DNA from 2 places in the Colwellia sp. MT41 genome. Region 2 is predicted to be linked to the other one. Evidence: predicted binding sites of a transcription regulator. Region 2 holds the regulator's gene; the other holds the start of a gene.
The links. The regulator MetJ, encoded in region 2, represses methionine synthesis genes. The targets are predictions, from matches to a motif close to TAGACGTCTAGACGTCTA.
Positions count from the first base shown of each region.

Region 1: a site for MetJ is predicted at 4,116-4,133, ahead of CMT41_RS04375 (homoserine O-succinyltransferase). Genes of this name have one in related genera too.

Region 1 covers NZ_CP013145.1:1,018,996-1,026,130, forward strand. The annotation lists gene CMT41_RS04355 (L,D-transpeptidase family protein) at 1-982, opposite strand, end outside; gene CMT41_RS04360 (helix-turn-helix transcriptional regulator) at 1,038-1,898, opposite strand; gene CMT41_RS04365 (GNAT family N-acetyltransferase) at 2,259-3,416, shown strand; gene CMT41_RS04370 (DUF938 domain-containing protein) at 3,472-4,086, shown strand; gene CMT41_RS04375 (homoserine O-succinyltransferase) at 4,211-5,149, shown strand; gene metH (methionine synthase) at 5,206-7,135, shown strand, end outside.
Region 2 covers NZ_CP013145.1:441,752-448,886, forward strand. The annotation lists gene hemE (uroporphyrinogen decarboxylase) at 8-1,075, shown strand; gene CMT41_RS01910 (GntR family transcriptional regulator) at 1,550-1,927, shown strand; gene CMT41_RS01915 (ABC transporter ATP-binding protein) at 1,924-2,781, shown strand; gene CMT41_RS01920 (hypothetical protein) at 2,781-3,686, shown strand; gene metJ (met regulon transcriptional regulator MetJ) at 3,907-4,236, opposite strand; gene metB (cystathionine gamma-synthase) at 4,482-5,648, shown strand; gene metL (bifunctional aspartate kinase/homoserine dehydrogenase II) at 6,203-7,135, shown strand, end outside.

The sequences.
Region 1 (7,135 bases), 580 kb from region 2:
GATTGATGGTGACACTGCTCACTTTAGTGACCATTATCGGGGTAGGGTGCTGATTATCACCAACAATCACTTTCATCGATAATGTTTCTTGCTGGTTTTCAATAAAGTATAAACGATAGGCGGGAATATTAACCAGTATATAACGTGATGGTGGTTTACTGGGTAATGATAACCAACGCCATAAATTGATTTGCATGATTTCAAGGCGTTTCTCTGGCTTGGTATTAAGTGCTTTAATGGTTTTCGCCGTTAACTTGCCATTGGCGGTTAAACCATGTCGAGCTTGAAATTTTTTAAGGGCGCTAATGACTTCTGGATCAAAAATATGCCGCCGATAGTGGGAGTACTGTGCTGTGCTAAGATCGGCTAAAGCAACTAAAATACTGCGCAGCTTAATAACATCTTTATGTCCTTGACCTAACCTTAAGGATAATGTTTCATCAATTACTGGCCAAGGCGTTTCTGTTAATTTACGGTAATGGGTAATTGCCATGCGCAGACGTATCACTTGATCAAATTGTGGTAATAACTGCTCAACATAACGGGCAAGCTGATTATTTTTTACTGCTTTAAGGATGTCTGCACGGGGTTTTTCTTGCGGCTTAAACTGATAACCATTAAATAAAGTAGCAATAGTAAATAATTGCTGAGTGAGCAGTTGATCAATTTTTTTACCCTGCGGACCCGCTAAGTTATTGATATCATCAAAAGCTAACGGGTGAATACCGAGATCATTCAGTAAGCTTAATAATGACAGCCCTGATAAATTGAGTTTATCATGTTCAAGCCATAAATAATTTTTACTATGATGAGCTATCAACTGCTGATAGTTAAGCTGCTTATCTTGAGCTAATAGCCCTACTGGTAAAACCATTACTGAGGAGTTATCCAAAAAGTTTTCAGTAAATACAAAAGCTTGCACTGTTTTTGCCATCGTATTGCTTAACAATAAAAAATATAAAAGAATCATGATTGATTTCACTTTATCTCCTTGGTTTTTTCGTTATGCAACTGGCTTTTACTTAAGTCGATAGCTATCAATTAAGAGCACTAAGGCGACGATTTTTTGCTTGCTGTCTTTTTGCTATTGGCAATAATTCCATTCTTAATTTTTGATATCGCTGATATAAGCAGCTGAGCTCTATGCCTAGTTCCTTTTTGATATATGCGGTTGGTGTTAGACCAAGATGCTCTTTAAAGCTGCGGCAAAAGTGTGATGGATTTGAGAAACCAACAGCAAAAGAAACATTGGTGACAGAAGAATTTTCTTGACGTAAGAGGTACTCACTCTCTTCCAAGCGTCGACATAAAATATATTGGCAATAACCAACACCACATAAATCTTTAAACATATGACTAATACGACTAGGGCTTAAATATAAACTATTCGATGCTTGTTTTAGTGACGGGGCATCGAAAAAATGTTGCTCGATTAATTCAAACAGTCCCTCTAAAGGATGACTTATTAGCTCTTCTATGGCGGGCATAAAATCACTTGTTATTGACTCTTGTTCAAAACAATCAATATCAGTGGTTTCGTTAAGTTCAACTAACAGGTTAGTCAAGGCTTGGTTATTCATCGGCAGATGGAACACATCTTTAACACCGAGTTTCAGCGCATGATGCAGCATAGGTATTGAGATGCAAGCGGACAAAATATAAAGTGATTTTTTTGAAAAATCACGACTGATAGTTTCTATATTATAACAGTGAAGTTCAGAATGGCAGTCCATTACATAAGCAATGGCACCTAAAGAGCCATTGAGCTTTTTTATATGCTCAAGAGAAGGTATGATTTTGAAGGCAAGTTTATCATCTAGTCTATGACAAACCTCGTTGAGGCTGTTTTTGTTATGTCCGATAACACCAAAGTATTCTTTCGCTTTGAGAATAGCCATACTCATCCTTAAATATCCGAGTGATTGATAACCTAATACAGACAAAGAACTAGTTGAACAATAGTTTAAAAATATGCATTTATCACACCTTTTTGTAATATATTAACCAATACAATTAGTTATAATCTCAATAAAAAATTCTTAAGTAAAACTGTTAAAAATTACGACACTTTTTCATCGATATTGTAATTGTGATTCGCAAATTGCAGATGAAGTTAAGAAAAAGTCTCTTGCTATTTTAGTCTAGCTAATACATTTAGCGGGTGACCTTGCTGCAAGATTATAGTTTCTCAGTATAGGAACTTGTTGTTAAAACTGTTATCTTCACACGGAAATAGCCCCTAAAAATGACCTTTTCCTGTGCAGATAACTTTTTTTGAACGTTTTGAACAAATACCCGCAAGTGATTGGCACCGGCTAAATACTTCCTCGTGCCCGTTGGTCAGTTATGAGTTTTTTAAGGCGTTAGAAGCTAGTCAGTCGGTATCTGGTGCGCGCGGTTGGCAACCACATCATATGGTTATTGAAAATGATGGTATAATTGACGGCATTATGCCTTTGTATCTAAAGCAAAATTCTTGGGGCGAATATGTCTTTGACTGGGATTGGGCCAAAGCATATGAGGATAACAATCTTGCTTATTACCCTAAACTCGTCGGCACTATTCCTTTTACTCCAGTTACTAGCAACAAACTATGGTCAAATAAGCTAAATTTAGCTGAGCTTTTTTCATCATTAATTAGCCATTGTCACCAGCACGAAATAAACAGTTGGCACATATTGTATTGCCCTGAAATTGATAGTGAGGTAACGCCAACCGAAAAAGGTAAAAGTACGACCATGGCTAAATTACCTGAAGATGTTTATCTGCGTCATACGGTACAGTTTCACTGGTTTAACCGCGGTTATGCAAGCTTTGATGACTTTCTTGCCACATTCACCTCACGTAAACGCAAAAATACCCGTAAAGAAAGAGCATCGATAAAGCAGCAGGGCATTAGCATTAGGCAAGTTCGAGGGCCAGATATTACGGCGAGCGATATTGATTTTTTCTATTTAACCTACCAACTTACTTATTTAAAACAAGGCCATCAGCCTCACCTTAACTTTGATTTTTTTAAGCACATATTCACTCACTTAGCGGCTAATGTTCTGCTTATTATTGCCAGTCATAATGATGAAGATGTGGCTTGTGCTTTATTTTTTTATGATGATAGCCATCTTTATGGTCGATATTGGGGCTGTAAAACAGCCTTTAACAACTTACATTTTGAGCTCTGTTATTACCAAGGCATAGCCTTTTGCATCGAACATAATTTACAATGTTTTAACCCTGGCACCCAAGGTGAACATAAAATTCAACGAGGTTTTGAGCCGGTATTAACTCATTCATATCACTGGGTTAAACATGCTGCTTTTAAAGAGGCGATTAAAGAGTTTTGCCAACGTGAATGTCAACATATGGAAAGTTATCAGCAACAATGTCGACAAGCACTGCCATTTAAAGTGGTGCTATAAACAGTTTATAAGCATTACTGGCAGATAAATAAATACGTTAAGGTAGGAAATTATAATGGATATCGCTTTTTCTCAAGCTTGTGAAAATAACAAACAGCCAATCTTAAGGGTGTTACAAAGCGCTTTTACCAACACTAAGCGGGTATTAGAAATTGGCTCAGGCACAGGGCAACATGGTGTATTCTTTGCAGAACATTTACCGCAGCTTTGTTGGCAGCCAAGTGATCTACTGGTGAATCATGCTGCGATAAACTACCGCAGACAGAGCAGTGGCTTAACTAATCTATTAGCGCCGGTTGTTTTAGATTTACATCAACCATGGCAAGCAGTCGTGGAAAAATCATCATTACAAGGGCGCATTGACGGCATTTTTACCGCGAATACCTTGCATATTGTTAGTAACTCTTTGGTTAACAAATTCTTCACTGGGGTAAAGCAGAGCCTAGTTAAAGGTGGCACTTTATGCATTTATGGGCCCTTTAATTATCAAGGAAAATTTACCAGTCAAAGTAATGCCAATTTTGATCTATGGCTAAAGCATAGAGATGAAGAAAGTGCTATACGTGATTTTGAAGACATTGCCGCTTTAGCTCATAATGCCGATCTTGCTTTATTATCCGATAACCCTATGCCGGCAAACAATCGTTTACTGGTATTTATTATGAATTAGCACAATAAAAGCCAACCAATAAAAACATCTAGACGTCTATACGTTTAGATGTTGACATATCTAGCAATCTAAGTAATATGAGAATCATCGATTTATTATGTTATTTTTTTTGTTAGGTAGTGTCATGCCCATTAAAATTCCCGGTCAATTACCCGCCTTATCTGTGTTAGGTAAGGAAAACATCTTTGTGATGTCAGAGCACCGTGCGGCCAATCAAGAAATTCGCCCGATGCAAGTGGCTATCTTGAATTTAATGCCTAATAAAATTGAAACCGAAGTACAAATTTTGCGGATGTTATCCAATACGCCACTGCAAATTAATATCGAATTTGTGCGTATTCATAAAAATGTCTCCAAAAACACTCCGAAAGAGCATTTAGACAATTTCTATTGTTTATTTGATGATATCAAGCACAAACAATACGATGGCCTTATTATCACCGGGGCGCCGTTAGCCTTACTTGATTATGCCGAGGTCAGCTTTTGGGATAAAATTTGTGAGGTGTTTGACTGGGCCGAGAAAAATGTCACTTCCACCATGTTTTCTTGCTGGGCTGCACATGCCGCCTTGTATCACTATTATGGTTTAAACCGTCATCTACGTCAGCAAAAACTATCTGGGGTTTATCAACATTATCCTCTTGATAGTAAAGAAGAGCTGACCAGAGGTTTTGATGAGAGTTTTAATGTGCCACATTCACGCTATGGCTATATTAATCAAGCCGATTATCAAGGTATTGATGAGCTCAATATTTTGGCGCAATCAGCTGATGCCGGGGTTTATTTAGTCGCCAGTAAAAATAAGCGCCAAGTGTACCTCACCGGTCATCCTGAATATGATACGGCTACCTTGCATGAAGAGTATCTGAGAGACTGCAAAAAAGAGGCGAGCACGCCATTGCCGATTAATTATTATCAAGATGATAATGTTAATAATAAACCGACTGGCTCATGGCGTAGTCATGGCAGTTTACTCTTTACTAACTGGTTGAATTATTATGTTTATCAAATAACGCCATACCAATTAGATGCCAATAATATCAATTCAGTGCTAAATAAATAGTAGCTTCAGCACTGATTATACCCTTATTCTTTAAATAGTTATTCCTGGATTTAACAATGAAAAAACACCCATCTTTTGCTTTATTTGAACAGCAACTGGCTAAAAATATTCTTATTCTCGATGGTGCTATGGGTACCATGATCCAAGCGTACAAGTTTGAAGAGCAGGACTTCCGTGGCGAACGTTTTGCTGATTGGCATACTGACGTTAAAGGCAATAACGATATGTTAGTGCTTACTCAGCCTGAAGTCATTACAGCGATTCATCGTGACTACCTTGAAGCTGGCGCCGATATTCTAGAAACTAATACCTTTAATGCTACCACGATTGCCATGGCTGATTACGACATGGAAGCATATAGCAGCGAAATCAACCGTGTTGCTGCGCAACTTGCCCGTGCCGCTGCCGATGAATACACTAAAAAAACACCTGATCGCCCGCGTTTTGTTGCTGGTGTTTTAGGGCCAACCAATCGTACCTGTTCTATTTCTCCTGATGTCAATGATCCCGCCTTTCGTAACGTGACTTTTGATGAATTAAAAGAGGCTTATATTGAGTCAACCCTAGCGTTAATTGACGGTGGTTGTGATCTCATTTTAATCGAAACTATTTTCGATACCTTAAATGCTAAAGCGGCTATTTTTGCCGTCGAAGAAACTTTTGAACAATTAGGTCTCCGTTTACCCGTGATGATCTCAGGTACCATTACTGATGCCTCAGGACGTACCTTATCAGGGCAAACCACCGAAGCCTTCTACAATTCACTGCGTCATGCCAAGCCGGTTTCATTTGGCCTTAACTGTGCGTTAGGCCCGGTTGAACTGCGTCAATATGTTGAAGAGTTGAGCCGAATTTGTGATGTTGCTGTTTCTGCTCATCCCAATGCCGGTTTACCTAATGCCTTTGGTGAATATGACTTTACCGTCAAGGATATGAATACTCACGTTGAAGAATGGGCCAATTCTGGATTTTTAAATATCATTGGTGGTTGTTGTGGTACTACGCCTGAGCACATTAAAGGCATGGCTGACACCGTTGCTAACATTAGCCCACGTAAAGTAGCACCCCGTGAAATCGCTTGTCGTTTGTCTGGTTTAGAAGTATTAACCATTAAAGGCGATAGCTTATTTGTTAACGTTGGTGAGCGTACCAACGTAACGGGTTCGGCTATGTTTAAACGCTTAATTAAAGAAGACAAGTACGAACAAGCTATTGCTGTCGCCTTACAGCAGGTTGAAAACGGCGCACAAATTATCGATATCAACATGGATGAAGGCATGTTGGAATCAAAAGAGGCCATGGTACGCTTTTTAAACTTGATTGCTGGCGAGCCAGATATTGCCAAAGTGCCCATTATGATCGACTCCTCTAAATGGGATATTATTGAAGCAGGCTTAAAGTGTATTCAAGGTAAAGGCATAGTTAACTCGATCAGTTTGAAAGAAGGCGAAGACAACTTTCGCAAGCAAGCTGAATTAGTACGCCGTTATGGCGCGGCTATGATAGTGATGGCGTTTGATGAAAAAGGCCAAGCGGATACCCGACAACGTAAATATGAAATTTGTCATCGTGCCTATCATATTTTGGTGGATGAAATTGGCTTTCCGCCGGAAGATATTATTTTTGACCCTAATATCTTTGCTGTGGCTACCGGTATTGAAGAGCACAATAACTACGCGGTAGATTTTATTGAGGCGGTTGATGATATTAAGAAAAACCTACCTTATGCGCTGATATCCGGTGGTGTTTCTAACGTATCATTTTCGTTTCGAGGCAACAACCCGGTACGTGAAGCTATTCACGCGGTATTTTTATATTATGCCATTAAAAATGGCATGGACATGGGGATTGTCAATGCCGGTCAGTTGGCCATTTATTCAGCGTTGCCGAAAAAATTAAAACAAGCCGTAGAAGACGTTATTAAAAATAGTGATGATGACGCGACCGAACGTTTACTTGATATTGCCCAAGAATACCATGGTCAAG
Region 2 (7,135 bases):
ACTATTGGTGACAGAATTAAAAAATGATACCTATTTACGTGCGCTATTAAAGCAACCAGTAGATTACACGCCGGTATGGATGATGCGTCAAGCGGGTCGTTATTTACCTGAGTATCGTGAAATACGTAAAGGTGCCGGTGACTTTATGTCGGTATGTAAAAATGCTGAGCTAGCATGTGAAGTAACGTTGCAACCGTTACGTCGTTTTCCCTTAGATGCTGCTATTTTGTTTAGTGATATTTTAACTATCCCTGATGCCATGGGCTTAGGTTTGTACTTTGAAACAGGTGAAGGTCCTAAATTTGAGCGTCCAATTACCTGTAAAGCCGATATTGATAAAATTAGCATCCCTGATCCAGAAGATGAATTAGGTTATGTCATGAATGCCGTGCGTACAATTCGTAAAGAATTACAAGGTGAAGTACCGCTTATTGGTTTTTCAGGTAGTCCTTGGACATTAGCTACTTACATGATTGAAGGTGGCAGTTCGAAAGCTTTCACTAAAATCAAAAAAATGATGTTCTCTGAGCCTCAAGCCTTGCATTTGTTACTTGATAAACTAGCTGACTCAGTCATTAGTTACTTAAATGCACAAATTGCTGCTGGTGTGCAATCAGTGATGGTATTTGATACGTGGGGCGGCGTATTATCGCCACGTGATTATAAGGACTTTTCATTACAATACATGGCGAAAATCGTTGCTGGTTTAACTCGTCATAATGAAGGTCGTAAAGTACCAGTAACCTTATTTACTAAAAATGGCGGCATGTGGTTAGAATCTATCGCAGCGACAGGTTGTGATGCAGTTGGCTTAGATTGGACCATTGATATTGAAAACGCTAAGGCACGTGTTGGTGATAAAGTTGCTCTACAAGGCAATATGGACCCGTCAATGTTATACGCGCCATTGCCACGTATTGAACAAGAAGTTTCAAAAATACTAGCAGGTTTTGGTGACGGTGGTACCGGTCATGTATTTAACCTAGGCCACGGCATTCATCCTGATGTGAAGCCAGAACATGCGGGTCACTTTATTGAGTCAGTGCATAGGTTAAGTAAGCCTTATCACAAGTAATCCTTATCATAAGTAAACCTTAGTATAAGCCCTTAGTAATAAGTAAATATATAAGCAGCTGTAGTTAGAGTAAACCTATAACTACAGCTTATATTAAAGAAAATAAAGCCGTTGTTAACTTAACCTATCTTAAGCTAGGGTAAGTTAACAACGGCTTTTTTATTGGCAACGTTTAGCTAAGCTCGTTAGCTAGGCCTAATTACCCTCATTAACTGTGTGTTGTTTTCAACCTAACCTGCTGCCAACTTAAGTGTTTTGCCATGTAAACTAATTTACATATGCTGTTACATTCTTTAAATAAAAAAAACACAAACTAAATTTATTATTAATATCAATGAATTAGTTGCTATCTTTTAGTTATTAACACCATAAAATACCATCATTTGTATAAAATAACTGCAACCCGTTCTTGTGTTGTGGTGTGCTGGTGATGTATAACACTACTATCTTTAGGTATTATTCAAGGAAAAGGGCATGACACCTCAATGGGATCCAGATAAACCAATATACCTGCAACTGTATCAGCAAGTAATCACTCGTATTTTAGATGGTTATATCAAGGAAGGCGAAGCGTTGCCTTCAGTAAGGAAAGTGGCGGCTGAATATCAGCTGAATCCAATTACTATTTTAAAGGCGTATCAAATGTTACAGGACGAAAAAATTGTCGAGAAACAACGCGGTAAAGGCTTGTTTGTTATGCCTGGAGCACAAGAATTGATGCTAAATAGAGAGCGTGATAGTTTTTTATCGCACCAATGGCCAGAAATACTAATGCAAATTTCACGACTTAAATTGTCAGCAGAGCAGTTACTGTCAGTTAATGTGAATAACCCAGTGGAGGGCAAGGTATGAGCCCACTCATTTCAATTTCTAATTTAAATAAATCATATGGTAATAAAAAAGTATTGTCAGGGATTAATTTATCACTTAATGCGGGACAAATTGTTGGTTTAGTTGGCCCAAATGGCGCAGGTAAAACTACTTGTTTACAAGCTATTTTAGGCTTGACAGATTTTGAAGGTGATATCAGTGTCTTAGGTTATCACCCGAGAAAAGACCGGGTAAAAATGCTTAAGGATGTCGCTTATATAGCTGATGTGGCTATTTTACCAAAATGGTTGAAAGTGTCACAAGCCTTAAGTTATATGCAAGATATTCACCCAAACTTTGCTATTGAAAAGGCGCAAGCGTTTTTGGCTAAAACCAATATTGAGTTAAAAGATAAGGTGAAAACCTTATCTAAAGGCATGGTAGCGCAATTGCACTTAGCACTTATTTTAGCAATTGATGCCAAGGTGCTTATTTTAGACGAGCCAACCTTAGGTTTAGATATTTTGACTCGCCGTCAGTTTTATAGCCACTTATTGGAAGATTTTTATAGCGAAGATAAGTGCATTGTTATCACTACCCATCAAATTGAAGAAATTGAACATATCTTAACGGACGTTGCTTTTATACAAAAAGGCAAGATTGTACTTGCCCAGAGCACCGATGAGATAAGACAGCGGTTTAATCTGGTATCGGTAAGCAACGAGCAAGTCCCACAAGCAGATAAGCTAAAACCGTTATTTAAAAATAGCATGATGGGGCTGACTACCATGTTATTTGATAATCAAGATAAAGCTACTTTACAGGGCTTAGGCAAGGTTAGTGTACCTAGTTTGGCTGATGTTTTTGTTGGTGTAATGAATAAGGAAACTTGCTAATGAATGTTTCAATAATGAAAGCCTCAATTAAAAAAGAGTTATGGGAATATAATGGTATGTTGACTTGGGTGCCAGTCACCTTAGCCGGCGTCTTTATTTTTATTCCGTTACTTAGTTTGATTTTAAATGGCATTGATATGCAAGCGGTACTAGTAGAGCTTGAGCATATAACGCAATTTCAACAATCCGATCGTTTAGGTGAGTTCTTCTTTGTTTCGGCCATTGCCTTGTTTAGTCCTTTTATTGTCATTGGTTTTATTGTGCAAGTTTATTACTTTGTTACCTGCTTATTTGATGAACGGCGCGACCAATCGGTAATGTTTTGGCGTTCGTTACCCGTTTCTGATGAGATGACCATTGCCAGTAAACTGTTAACAGGTGCTATTGTTATTCCGGTGATCTTTTTCGCTGCGGCGACCTTACTCATGGTACTTATGCTAGTATTTGCCGTTGTGGCTTGTATCATCTTATCAATAGGTTTTGATATCTCTTTATGGGGCATGTTGGCTAGCGCTAATATATTGAGTAGTGTCGGCTATATTTGGTTAACACTTGTGCCTATAGCTATTTGGTTACTGCCGTTATATAGCTGGTTAATGCTGGCATCTATTTATGCTAATAAAGCACCATTTTTATGGGCAGTATTACCTATTGTTGCGCTATTAGTGATTGAAGCCATTGTGGTGAATTATTTACATCTATCGCAACCATTCTTTGGGCATTTCTTGATGGATTACTTCTCTATAACGCCAGACCACCATGTTGATATGTCGGTAGCGCAAGAGCAGTCTCGCTTGGTAGCACTAAAATTATTGATAGCACAAATTGATTACCGCACGGTATTGGTATCCGCAGGCTTATTATTTGCAACTTATTGGTTTAGAGTGAATAAGCAAGAAAGTTAAAGTAGCGGAATTATCCTAGCTTGGTTATTAATAAACAAATTATAAACGCTTAATAAGCGAATAATAAACAAATAAAAAAGCGATATTTACTCAGTAAATATCGCTTTTTTATCATTAGATTTTGCTAACAGCTTAGCTTATGCAGAATATGGCTAATAAAGCAGGCCATAAAAAGGCACTTAACCAGTAGCTTTTTTAGCCGCTATTTTAAAAAAAATAGTTATTCCTCTTCGATTTTATATGCGCTAAAGTCAGTAATACCTTTTGCTTCGAGTAAACGCCTGACACTGGCAGGCAACATTTCATTATTATCCTTTGCTAAATCCTCATCGTCAGGTAAGGGCTGGCCAGTAAAGGCATGTAAAAACGCTTCACATAACAATTCACTATTAGTGGCATGGCGAAGGTTATTTACTTGACGCCTAGTGCGTTCATCCGTCAATACTTTAAGCACGCGCAAAGGAATCGAAACGGTAATTTTCTTTACTTGTTCGCTTTTTTTACCGTGTTCGGCATAGGGATTTATGTACTCTTCATTCCACTGAGCCATGGATATTCCTCTGTCTTGTTATAACTTATTCGAAATTCTATTAGGGTAGATTTTACCTGTTGAAATAAACCAGTCAAGTAGAAGTTTAGATGTCCAAAATTACTTGACCCAATTAATTAAAATGTTTAGAGTTATAGACGTCCAAACATCTAAACGTAAATGTGCTATATATCGGCTAAATTATCGGTAAAGCCGGCGAGATAGAAACTGTGTTTGCATGCTTACTTAATTAATGGAGAAACATAATGTCGATGGCTAAAACAAGTAATATTACTACTTCGGCAGTAAGAGCCGGTATCAATACTGATCAGCACCATGGTGCTGTGGTCGCTCCTATCCATTTATCCAGTACGTATTCATTAAAAGGTTTTAATGATAAACGTCAATTTGATTATTCTCGCACTGGTAACCCAACCCGAGCTAATTTTGCTGAAACGATTGCAAAATTAGAGCAAGGCAGTGTTGGCATAGTTACCAGTACCGGCATGGCAGCAGTGCATTTGATTTGTCAGCTGTTATCAACGGGTGATACTGTCGTTATTCCACATGATTGTTATGGTGGCAGTTTTAGATTATTTACCCACTTAGCTAAACGTGGCTTGTTCAAACTCATCGTTGTTGACCAAAATGATCAACAAGCACTGGCTAATGCCTTAGCCCAGAAACCTAAATTAGTATTACTTGAAAGCCCAAGTAATCCGCTATTACGCTTAGTGGATATTGCCGAAGTAACTAAAGCATGCCACGGGGTGGGTGCTTTAGTGGCAGTTGACAACACTTTCTTATCCCCCGCACTGCAACAGCCTTTAACCTTGGGCGCTGATATCGTTTTTCACTCAACCACTAAATACATAAATGGTCATAGTGATGTTGTTGGCGGTGTTTTAGTCACCAAAACGGCCGAGCTAGGTGAAAAGCTAGCATGGTGGGCAAACTGTATTGGTATTACCGGCAGTGCCTTTGATAGCTTCTTAGCATTACGTGGCTTAAAAACTTTACCAGTAAGAATGAAGCAACATCAAGAAAATGCTTTACAGGTGGCTGACTTCCTAAAAAATCATGATGCCATTGATGCGGTATATTTCCCTGGTTTCCCTGACCACCCTGGTCATGATATCGCGAAAAAACAGCAATCTGGCTTTGGTGCTATGTTAAGTTTTGAAGTGAAAGGTGGCGTCGAAGCGGTGAAAAAGTTATTCGATAACCTAGAATTGTTCACTTTAGCGCAATCTTTAGGTGGTGTTGAGAGTTTAATAAGTCACCCATCAACCATGACCCATGCGGGTATGGCGATAGTTGATCAGTTAGCGGCGGGGATTACTCAATCTTTAGTGCGCATATCTGTTGGTATTGAAGATATTGATGATATAATAGCTGACTTAGCTCATGGTTTAGCGCAAAGCCAACAGTAACTACAACTTGTTGGGCACGAAAGTATTGATGATATTCTCGTTGAAATAACAACTAACCTAACCATGGTTTAGCATAAAGCCGACAGTAATTACAACTTGTTGGCTTCGAAAATGTAGATGATTTTTTCGTTGAAAAAACAACTGACCTAACTATGGTTTAGCATAAAGCCGACAGTAATTACAACTTGTTGGCTTCGAAAATGTAGATGATTTTTTCGTTGAAAAAACAACTGACCTAACCATTGTTTAGCATAAAGCCGACAATAATTGCAGTTTGTTGGCTGCGAAGATATTGAACTTTCGTTAAAAAAAACTGATAGCCCATGGTTTAGCGCAAAAATGACAGTAATTGCAGCTTGTTGGGCATGAATCTATTGATAATACTTTCGTTGGAAAAACTAACTGATTTAGCACCAAGCCGACAGTAACTGACACTTGTTGGGCATAAAGATATTAATCTTTCGTTGGAAAAACTAACTGATTTAGTCCAAAGCCAACATTAATAAACAAATTAACAATTGCGAAAATAAATTCGCAGTTGAGCAGGTAGAGAGATGACACAAGAAAATATTACGCTCAATAAAATTAACGAACATAAATCAGTGCTAAGGCAAGAGGGTGCTGAGCATGAATTGGTCGCTGACTTTATCTCGGAAAATAAATTAGCTAAACATGCTATTCAAGTACACAAATTTGGTGGCAGCTCTTTAGCCACGGGAAAATGTATTAAACGTGTTGTTGAAATTATCCGTAAAAATTGTCAGTTGAACGATATTATCGTGGTATCAGCTAATGGTAAAAATACTGATAGTTTATTTGCAATTTATTCTCTGGTCGAACAATCAATCACTGCACAAGCTACGCAAACAAGTGATGAGTTAACGCAAGCCATCACTGATTTAGCGGAAAAACAAGCGCAATTAATTACTGAGGTATTAAATGCTAATAATACTAAACAATTATTACAGCTTTTAAGCAAAGATATAGCACAATTAACTAGCTGGCTAGCGGGCGATATTGTCCAGCATCACAATGATATTTTAGCCTTTGGTGAGGTGTGGTCAGCAAGATTACTGTCAGCGATACTGAATGAGCAAGTTTGTCCAAGTAATAACATCGATGCTCGTGATTTTCTCGTTATTGATAATGAGCAAAACTGTGCCGTTGATACCGCAATAAGCGCCGTGCAATTAAGACAAAGACGTCAGTTTGGTAAGTTAGCCGTCATTACGGGTTATATCAGTAAAGATGCGCGTGGCAATAGCTGCACCTTGGGCCGAAATGGCAGTGATTACTCTGCTACTATTATTGCTGCTTTAGTTGCTGCCGGTAATGTCACTTTATGGACCGATGTTGATGGTATTTATAGTGCCGATCCTCGTGTGGTGCCTAACGCGAGGAAACTACATCGTTTACCTAATGGTATTGCCAAGGAATTAGGTCGTTTAGGTAACCCTGTATTGCATGCCAAAACATTATTGCCTTTG